3 regions of the Lachnoanaerobaculum sp. Marseille-Q4761 genome follow, and region 3 is predicted to be linked to each of the others. Evidence: predicted binding sites of a transcription regulator. Region 3 holds the regulator's gene; each other region holds the start of a gene.
The links. The regulator Rex, encoded in region 3, represses fermentation and respiration genes when NADH is low (regulators of the CRP and FNR family bind a similar motif). The targets are predictions, from matches to a motif close to ATTGTTAANTANTTAACAAT.
Positions count from the first base shown of each region.

Region 1: a site for Rex is predicted at 1,489-1,508, ahead of gap (type I glyceraldehyde-3-phosphate dehydrogenase). Genes of this name have one in related genera too.
Region 2: a site for Rex is predicted at 1,540-1,559, ahead of J4O15_RS00100 (DUF3796 domain-containing protein). Genes of this name have one in related genera too.

Region 1 covers NZ_JAGEKB010000001.1:890,931-894,222, forward strand. The annotation lists gene J4O15_RS04140 (Na/Pi cotransporter family protein) at 1-1,430, shown strand, start outside; gene gap (type I glyceraldehyde-3-phosphate dehydrogenase) at 1,553-2,584, shown strand; gene J4O15_RS04150 (phosphoglycerate kinase) at 2,663-3,292, shown strand, end outside.
Region 2 covers NZ_JAGEKB010000001.1:15,028-18,319, forward strand. The annotation lists gene J4O15_RS00100 (DUF3796 domain-containing protein) at 1,015-1,371, opposite strand; gene J4O15_RS00105 (VOC family protein) at 1,938-2,285, shown strand; gene J4O15_RS00110 (ABC transporter substrate-binding protein) at 2,425-3,292, opposite strand, start outside.
Region 3 covers NZ_JAGEKB010000003.1:51,686-54,977, forward strand. The annotation lists gene alr (alanine racemase) at 1-409, opposite strand, end outside; gene J4O15_RS11395 (NAD(P)H-hydrate dehydratase) at 396-1,274, opposite strand; gene acpS (holo-ACP synthase) at 1,292-1,660, opposite strand; gene J4O15_RS11405 (redox-sensing transcriptional repressor Rex) at 1,653-2,309, opposite strand; gene J4O15_RS11410 (ABC-F family ATP-binding cassette domain-containing protein) at 2,629-3,292, shown strand, end outside.

The DNA.
Region 1 (3,292 bases), on a different contig from region 3:
GTGCGGGAGTGTTGACACTGGTACAGGCTGTAGGAGTAATCATGGGTGCCAATATAGGTACAACCATTACAGCGTGGATAGTTTCCATAGGTACTATAGGAGAGTCTATGGAAATGTTAAAACCGGGATTTTATGCACCGGTGCTCATAGGAATAGGTGCAGGACTTATTATCTTCTCAAAAAAGGATAGAAAAAAGACAATCGGTGAAATACTTATAGGACTTGGAATGCTCTTTATGGGGCTGGATTTGATGGCGGGAAATATAAAGCCGTTTACTACACTACCTATCTTCTCGGAGGCATTCAGGGTACTTGGAGGTAATCCTATACTTGGAATTATAGTGGGTATAGTGGTAACCGCCCTGATGCAAAGCTCATCGGCATCTGTAGGTATTTTGCAGACATTGGCTTTTAACGGAGTTGTAACCACTTCAGCCGCAATATATATCACATTAGGTCAGAATATAGGTTCCTGTGTGACTGCCATTATATCAAGTGTGGGCAGCTCAAGAACGGCAAAGAGAGCGGCAGCAATCCATCTGTTATTTAATACTCTGGGAGCGGTAGTATTCGGTATCCTCGGATTTGCAGTATTTTCAATAAATAAAAGTCTTGCAAATCACACAATCAATGCCGTAGAAATATCACTGTTTCATACATTGTTTAATTTTACAATGACGACATTATTATTCCCTTTTGCAAATACTTTGGTTAAACTCTCGGGAATGCTTGTAAGAGGCAAGGATGAAGAAGTTGTGGAAGAGGAAAAAGAACCTGTACTACAGCTTGATGAAAGAGTGCTTTTAAGCCCTGCCTTTGCGGTACAGACTGCAAATAATGAAGTATCCCGTATGGGAGAAATTGCACTAAAGAGTTTGAATGCGGCTATCAGTGCTATAAATAATAAGAGTCTTGAAGATATAGAAACAGTAGCAAAATGTGAGAAAAAGCTTGATGATATGCAGGAAGCTCTGACTGAATTTCTTATAAAAGTGGACAATCTCTCATTAAGTGAAAGTCAAAAAAAGCATGTAAACAATCTCTTTAATATGGTTACCGATATAGAAAGAGTCGGTGATCATGCGGATAATCTGTCTGAAAATGCCAAGTATATGATAGACAACGATCTTGAATTCAGTGATCTGGGCAAGGAGGATCTGGCGGAGATTTCAAAAGACAGCATAGAGGCATTTGAAATTGCACTCAATGCAAGAAGCGGTGATGCACTGAAAGCTATAAGAAAGGTAAATAAGCTTGAGGATGAAGTGGATATGCTTGAGGATGAGTTTAGAGAAAAGCATATTGAAAGATTGTCAAAGGGAGATTGCAATCCGCAGGCAGGTATTGCTTTCCTTGATATTATAAGTAATCTGGAGCGTATTTCAGACCATGCTACAAATATTGTCGGCTATATAAAGAATGAAATATAATAATAAGTTTTAAAGATTTACTTGCAATTATGTTTATAATTTTGTACAATTGGAAATAATTGATGAATAATTATCAAATGGGGTAAACATCATATTAAGTACTAATTTTAGGAGGAACTAAAATGTCAGTAAAAGTAGCAATTAACGGTTTTGGTCGTATTGGTCGTCTTGCTTTCAGACAGATGTTTGAGGCTGACGGATATGAAGTAGTAGCAATCAATGATCTTACAGATCCTAAGATGTTGGCACATCTTTTAAAGTATGATACAGCACAGGGCGGTTTTGCCGGTCATATCGGAGAAGGAAAGCACACAGTAGAGGCAGGTGAGGATTCAATCACTGTTGACGGAAAGAAGATCACAATCTACAAAGAGGCGGATGCTTCCAAGCTTCCATGGGGACAGATCGGAGTAGATGTTGTACTTGAGTGTACAGGATTCTACACATCAAAGGAGAAGTCACAGGCACATATCAATGCAGGTGCTAAGAAGGTTGTTATTTCAGCTCCGGCAGGAAATGATCTTCCTACAGTTGTATTCAGCGTAAATGAGAAGATTTTAAAGTCAACTGATACAGTTATTTCAGCTGCATCATGTACAACAAACTGTCTTGCTCCAATGGCTGATACACTCAACAAGCTTGCTCCTATCCAGAGCGGTATCATGAGCACAATCCATGCTTATACAGGTGATCAGATGATTCTTGACGGACCACATAGAAAGGGTGACCTTAGAAGAGCAAGAGCAGGTGCTGCAAATATCGTACCTAACTCAACAGGTGCTGCAAAGGCTATCGGACTTGTTATCCCTGAGCTTAACGGAAAGCTTATCGGATCTGCACAGAGAGTTCCTGTTCCGACAGGTTCTACAACAATCCTTACAGCTGTTGTAAAGAAGGCAGGACTTACAAAAGAAGATATCAATGCTGCAATGAAGGCTGCTGCATCCGAGTCATTCGGATATACAGAGGATGAGATCGTTTCATCAGATGTTATCGGTATGAAGTTCGGTTCATTATTTGATGCAACACAGACAATGATAACACCTATAGCTGATGATTTATATCAGGTTCAGGTTGTTTCATGGTATGACAATGAAAATTCTTACACATCACAGATGGTTAGAACAATCAAGTACTTTGCTGAATTAGCATAAATATAAATACTATAAGAGACCAAGGCGGTCCGGTCATATTGGACCGGACCGCCTTTTTTATTTAATTAAGGAGAGACTATGCTTAATAAAAAAACAGTAGATGATTTAAAGAATTTAAAGGGACAGAAAGTATTGGTTCGTTGCGACTTTAATGTTCCGTTAAAGGACGGAGTTATTCAGAACTTTAACCGTATAGACGGTGCAATACCTACAATAAAGAAGCTTCTTGACGGCGGTGCAAAAGTGATTCTTTGTTCACATCTTGGAAAACCGAAGGGTGAGCCTTTACCTGAGCTTAGCCTTGCACCTGTAGCGCCTGCACTTTCAGAAAGACTTGGAGTAAATGTAAAGTTTGTTTCAGATCCTAAGGTAACAGGTGAGGAAACAAAAGCTTTGGCAGCAGGACTTGCTGAAGGAGAAGTTCTCTTGTTGGAGAATACACGCTACAGAGTTGAAGAAACAAAGTATGGCAAGGAAGATGATGCGACAGAGTACGCAAAAGAGCTTGCAGCACTTTGTGATGACAATATCTTTGTAAATGACGCATTCGGTACGGCACATAGAGCACATTGCTCAAATGTAGGTGTAACTAAGTTCTGTAAAGAGAATGTAGTAGGCTATCTTATGGAGAAGGAGATCAAATTCCTCGGAGAGGCTGTAGAGAATCCTGTTCGTCCATTCGTGGCAATCCTTGGTGGAGCTAAGGTT
Region 2 (3,292 bases), on a different contig from region 3:
ATTAGCTATTCTATTACCAATAAACAAATTAAATGCATTATCGTATTCTGGAGGTAAATACATTATTACAGTTGGCATTCCCTTTTTCCCTGCTTTTTGCCTTTTAGACCTTTCATGTGCATATAAATATGGTTCCTTTTTTTCATAGTATCATTAAAAAAACCAAACTCCAATCAAGGAAAATTTGAGTCTTCATACAATAAAGGCATAATTTGATTGCAACATCAATTTAATCTTTTAATGGACTCACCTCTTTCTATAGTTATTTGCAACAATTGCAAAAGGCAATGTGTACAGAACAGAAATTACTGTTGAAAAAGTAGTAAACAAAGGTGCAAGTTCATGTTTAGGATTGACTTTAATACTCTCATAAATGTATAAGAGAGAAAGAAACTGCAAGGCGCATACAAACCCAATAAAAAATACACAAATAAAAAAAATATCTATACTCCGCTTCTTCTGATAAAATATTCTATGATATAAAAGAATCAAACATACACCCTCTGCAATAGCAAATACAATTAGCAAAAATACCATCAAATCAAACACTAGCAATGCAACCTCCTTCTTAAAGCATATATCTATTACTTCATTATTATAAATAGTATCACATCAAATATTTTTATTCCACTCATATCAACTATTATTAGTTTAGTAGCTTATTTATTTTATAATAAATCAAATCGTAAAATAATTTTGACAAATATATTTGTAATTATAATTGCTTATATAGTTTTTATAAACTTCATTGACCTGACAAAAAACACCATAACCACTCAAAAGTGGTTATGGCAGAAATCATTTATTATCATCTTTACTTACAAAATATTTGCTAATCGTAACTACTGCTGATGTACCGAACCATATTCCAAAAACATAAACTGCACTTTTACCCACACTATACCAATCTAATTTCTTATTAATCTAATAACAACGCCGTCCTTTCTATACTAGTTTTATATAAAAATAGGACAAGTACAAACACAATAAACACTAACTCAACTTCAACCACATTTAACTTTTTCCAATAATAATATTATCCACTATGACGGCTATAGCAAAAGCTACATTGATCAAAATAATCATAGCCGAGTATTTATCATGGATATATCCACTTTGAGTTATAACTATATTGGCTGTAAATATAGCGGCCAAAATACCTCTGTATAAAGTATGTCTTTTGTCATCTTTATTCTTAATACTCTGCGTATCATTCACAAAAAAAAATGAAAAAAAACAATAAAAACTAAAAAAATGAAAAAATACTATATTATCAAATACAAATCCTAAAAATCCTAAAAATCCTAAGAGTCCTAAGAATCCTAAGAATTTTTTAAATCTGTATATTTTTTTATTCTCCAAATTTTCCATCAAAGTTCTCCCTCATTAAATTACATATTTTCTAATTTTTAATATAGTATCAAAATATTCCCATCTAAATTGTTCCACATAACAAACTACATTGCCGAGTATTTAATATAAGATTTATATGTTTAGATAAATGATCTTGTCAATTTTACGCATGTTAGCTTGTTATACATTTATAAAAAATTGTCTATGTCTTTTTACAAACTCCATATTACCTCCCTATCCTACTATAGTCATTTTTTACCTGTATATTTACCTATATTATACATCAAATCACTTCAGATATAAATATCTCCCGCTTTATCAATAATCTCCATTATTTTTTAACTTGCTGTACACAGGTGAGCTTGCCCTCTACATCTTAATCCGTTAAATTTATACAGTCTAACATACCGATTGACTCCATTTTTATAAAACCAATCACCTTACTACAGTACTCTACATTTACCGGGCATTTATACCGATTAATCCCATTTTTATAATACCAACCTTAAAAATATACCATAGTCAAAAATCCCGTTTTATGATGCAATCATCTGCAATTTATTATAAAATAAAAGGTGAAAGTAATGAGAAAAATAGAAATAAAAAGTTTAGTAAGTGTATTCAAGGTATCAAATATAGAGCAATCCGTTGCCCGGTATAAAAAATGGCTTGGAGAGCCTGATGTTATTCTGATGAATGGAGTGGCGGAATATCAATTGTCCTCAAATTCATGGCTGCAATTATCCTGTGAGGAAAAAGACAGCATAGAAACAAGCTCTATTGTAGTAGGAGTCGAAGATATAAATCAGGCAAAGAAAACCTTAGATGAGTGCGGCATTAAAACAAGTGAAATTATAGATTATGAAGTTGTTTTGGTATTTGATGTATTTGATATTGACGGCAATAAGATAACATTTGCCGAGGAAGTATAGAATATAAAAATCGTGGGGCATAGCTAGGCTATACCCCACTCCAATTTTTTTACTTATTTGCTTAAATTTCTCACAGAAATAAGATGTATTTAGCCTTAAAAATTCAATATCTCAGCTGCTAAAAACACAAATAATACGATTATTTTCCCTTCACTTCTTTCCAAAGATCATTATAAATACCGTCGCCCTCATCGCCAAGGTATTTGAATACTTCGCTGTTTTTTAACATATCATCTGTAGGGAAGAGTGCGGTATTTTCCTGTAATTCCTTATCCAAAAGGTCGTATGCAGCCTTATTCGGAGTAGGATATGTGATATATTCAAAGTTTTTCTTTGCAATCTCAGGTCTGTTTAGGAAGTCTATCCATTTCTCGGCATTTTCCTTATTCTTGGCATTCTTTGGAATAACCCAGGCATCCATCCATACATTTGTACCTTCCTTCGGTATAACATATTTTAATTCAAAGTCTTCGCCTGATTTTGCCACTTCATTTTGAACATAGAGCATCTCACCTGAATAGATAACGCCTATGGCAGCTTCACCGCCAATCATCTTATCTCTTACCTGGTCTACCACATATGCCTGTACCAAAGGCTTTTGCTCTATAAGTTTTTCCTTTACCTTCTCAAGTTCCGCTTTATCTGTGGTATTTATAGAATATCCGAGTAATTTCTCTCCCACCATAAATGCATCTCTTACAGAATCCTGCATAAGAATATTTCCCTGATATTTAGGATTCCAAAGGTCTCCCCAGCTTGTGATTTCATCATCTATCATTGAGGTGTTATAAAGTATTCCGACAGTTCCCCATGTATATGGTGCGGCATATTTATTTTCAGGATCAAACGACTTAGCCACTTCCATATACTTAGGATCGATATTCTTTATATTCGGCACATTATTAAAATCTATTTCTGCAAGCATATCATTTTGAATCATCTTTTCAATCATATAATCTGACGGGCATACCACATCATATACCACACCGCCTGCTTCCAGTATCGGA
Region 3 (3,292 bases):
CGATTCTGTTCATACCTGTATCAATGGCGATATGAATGCTCATCTTTTTACCCATCTCTTTTGCTTCATCATTTATTTTTTTAGCCTGTTCCAATGTAAAAACAGATTCTCTTATATCAAATACAATGGATTCCTTATAGCTGCTTCTTGGAATACATGCAAGTATCAAAATCGGCTTTGTAATACCATGATATCTTAGATTTATTCCCTCTTCCAAAGTCGCCACACAGAAAAAATCCACAATATCCTTTATATGCAGTGATACCGGAACACTGCCATGCCCGTAGCCGTCAGCCTTTACAACAGCTGCCAGCTTCATATTCTCTTTTAAAGCCTGCTTTGTTATCATTAAATTATGCTTTATAGCATCTAAATCCACCTTTGCATAAGCTCGTCTATATGAGTCCATTTTTCTTCCTTCTATTTAGCACCTCTCCGATATTATCAATGATTTCTCTTGCAAGGATGCTGTGTTCTCCATATTTTCTGCCTGCAAGACTGCCTGCCATGCCATGAATAAATACTCCAAGTGCCACAGCCATATCATCCTCTATTCCAAGGCAGAACATACCTGCTATTATACCGCAGAGTACATCACCGCTTCCGGCTTTTGCCATAGCGGCACTTCCGGATTTATTTATAAAAATATCATCCTTGGCGGCAATAACGCTTTGATGAGATTTAAGTACAACCGTAATTCCATATTTAGAGGCATATTCACCTGCATATTTTACAGGTTCCGATAATATCTCGTCTATTGATATATTTATAAGTCTGGACATCTCTCCGATATGAGGTGTTATAATAACATTGTCGGTATAGTATTTTGTAAGTGTATTGTCAGCGGCAATAATATTTAAAGCGTCGGCATCTATTATCATAGGTACATAGCATTCCGACAATACATATTCGACTATGGTTTTGGCATAATAATCTGTGGAAAGTCCGGGACCTAGTACTACAACACTTGACCAGTCAAGGCATTTTTTTACCTTTCCTATAAAGCCTTCCTTATTTTCAAAGGCTTCTCTCTCATCATATGTTGTAATTATAGCTTCAGGTAAAAGAGTTTGTAAAATTGTTCTGTTTTTATTTACAGTGAATATTCTTACAAGTCCTGCACCCGAGCGATATGCCGCCATTGCACTCAAAAATGCAGCACCGCTCATACCGGTACTGCCTGCAATAACAAGCACATGCCCATAACTTCCCTTATTTGCATTCTTTTTTCTGTCAGGTATATATTTTAATGCAGTTTCATCAAGAACTCTCATATCCTTTTCTCCACATATCAATCCGATTCTATTACCACCATTGCAATAGCAAGTGAATTTGTATTGCTTATAGATACATGAATTTTTCCCACGGCAATACCTTTTAGATGAACATTTGACATATTACATATTCTAATAAAAGGTTTACCATAATCATCTCTAAGCACTTCCAAATCCTTTAGTTTTACACCTCTAAAACCTGTTCCCAATGCCTTTACAAAGGCTTCCTTTACAGCAAAATTTCCTGCCAAAAAGCTGTCTGTATTTCTTGACTTTGCCATTTCTATCTCACTGTAGGTGAAAGCCTTTTTTAAAAAAAAATCTTTTTTTATTGCTCTTGATATTCTATCTATTTCTATTATATCGGTTCCGATACCTCTAATCATACTTTCCTTCAAAAGGTATTGCATCTACATTACTGACTCTGTATGAAAGTCTCATTAAAGATTCTGAAAGATGCACATTCTCAACTACCACATCATCAGGAACTACAAGATCTGTATGCGCAAAATTCCAAATCGCCTTAATACCTGACTTTATCAGTCTGTCTGCAACCTCCATAGCACGAGTCTTCGGTATGGTAAGTGCGGCAATCTGTATATCATTCTCAGCTATAAATTTTTCGAGATTTTCAAGAGAATATATTCTTGCACCACGAACGGTCTTATTAAACAGATTAGGATCCACATCAAACATTGCTTTAATAAGAAATCCTCTTCTCTCAAAATTTGCATAGTTTGCAATGGCCTTACCTAAATGTCCTGCACCGATTATGATAACATTGTGCTGGCGATCAATACCCAGTATTTTAGCAATCTCATTGTACAGATATCTTACATTATATCCATAACCCTGTTGTCCGAAACCGCCAAAATTATTAAGATCCTGTCTGATTTGAGAAGCCGTAACCTTCATCCTCTCACTCAGTTCCTTGGAGGATATTCTTTCAACACCCTCTTCAGAAAGCTCACCCAAGTATCTGTAGTATCTTGGTAATCTTGATATAACCGCCCTTGATATTTTTCTTTCTTCCATAGTTACTCCGCCTCAGACATTGATTTATGTAAAATAGATAAGAAAAGTAAAATCAAAGTCCGATACAAATGCCCTCAAAAGCATCTGTTTAATCCTTCCTAAATATGCTTAGCAATTCCATTTGTTAAGAATTCTACAATTAGTATATTATCTATTAATATAAATGTCAATACAGATATATATAGTAATATTTTTATATTTTACTCTTCACTTGAGTTATTATATTCTTAATACACATAATGTTTTGTTCCATTTTCCTTGCATTCAAATACATATTTAAGCTATACTAATGTGGATTATAAGACTAAGGAGGCAAATTTTGATTTTAACTGCCACAAATATCTCAAAGTCTTTTGGAAGCAATGAGATAATAAAAGATGCAAACTTTTTAGTCAATGAACATGAAAAAGTTGCTATAGTTGGTGTAAACGGTGCCGGTAAAACCACTCTTTTAAAAATACTTATCGGTGAAGAACATGCCGATAGCGGTAATGTTATACCGGCAAAGGATGCAAAGCTTGGGTATTTACGCCAAATAAATAATGTTGATTCAAAACTAAGTATAATTGATGAATTATACACCGTAATAGAGCATATATTAAGCATGGAAAAAAGAATGCTTGATATGCAGGAGCAGATGCAGCATCTTAGCGGTGAGGCTTTGGAAGAATTATATTCCTCATATACCGCTCTTACACATAATTATGAGCTTATGGACGGATATGCCGCAAAAAGCAAGGTTACGGGTATTTTAAAAGGCTTGGGATTTAATGAAAATGAATTTGACAGAAAAATAAATACTCTCTCGGGTGGTCAAAAGACCAGAGTGTTCCTTGCCAAACTATTACTTGAAGAGCCGGATATTATTTTACTTGACGAGCCTACAAACCACCTGGATTTAAGAAGTATAGAATGGCTTGAGTCCTATCTTTTAAACTATAAGGGTGCGGTAATAATAGTATCTCATGACAGATATTTTCTTG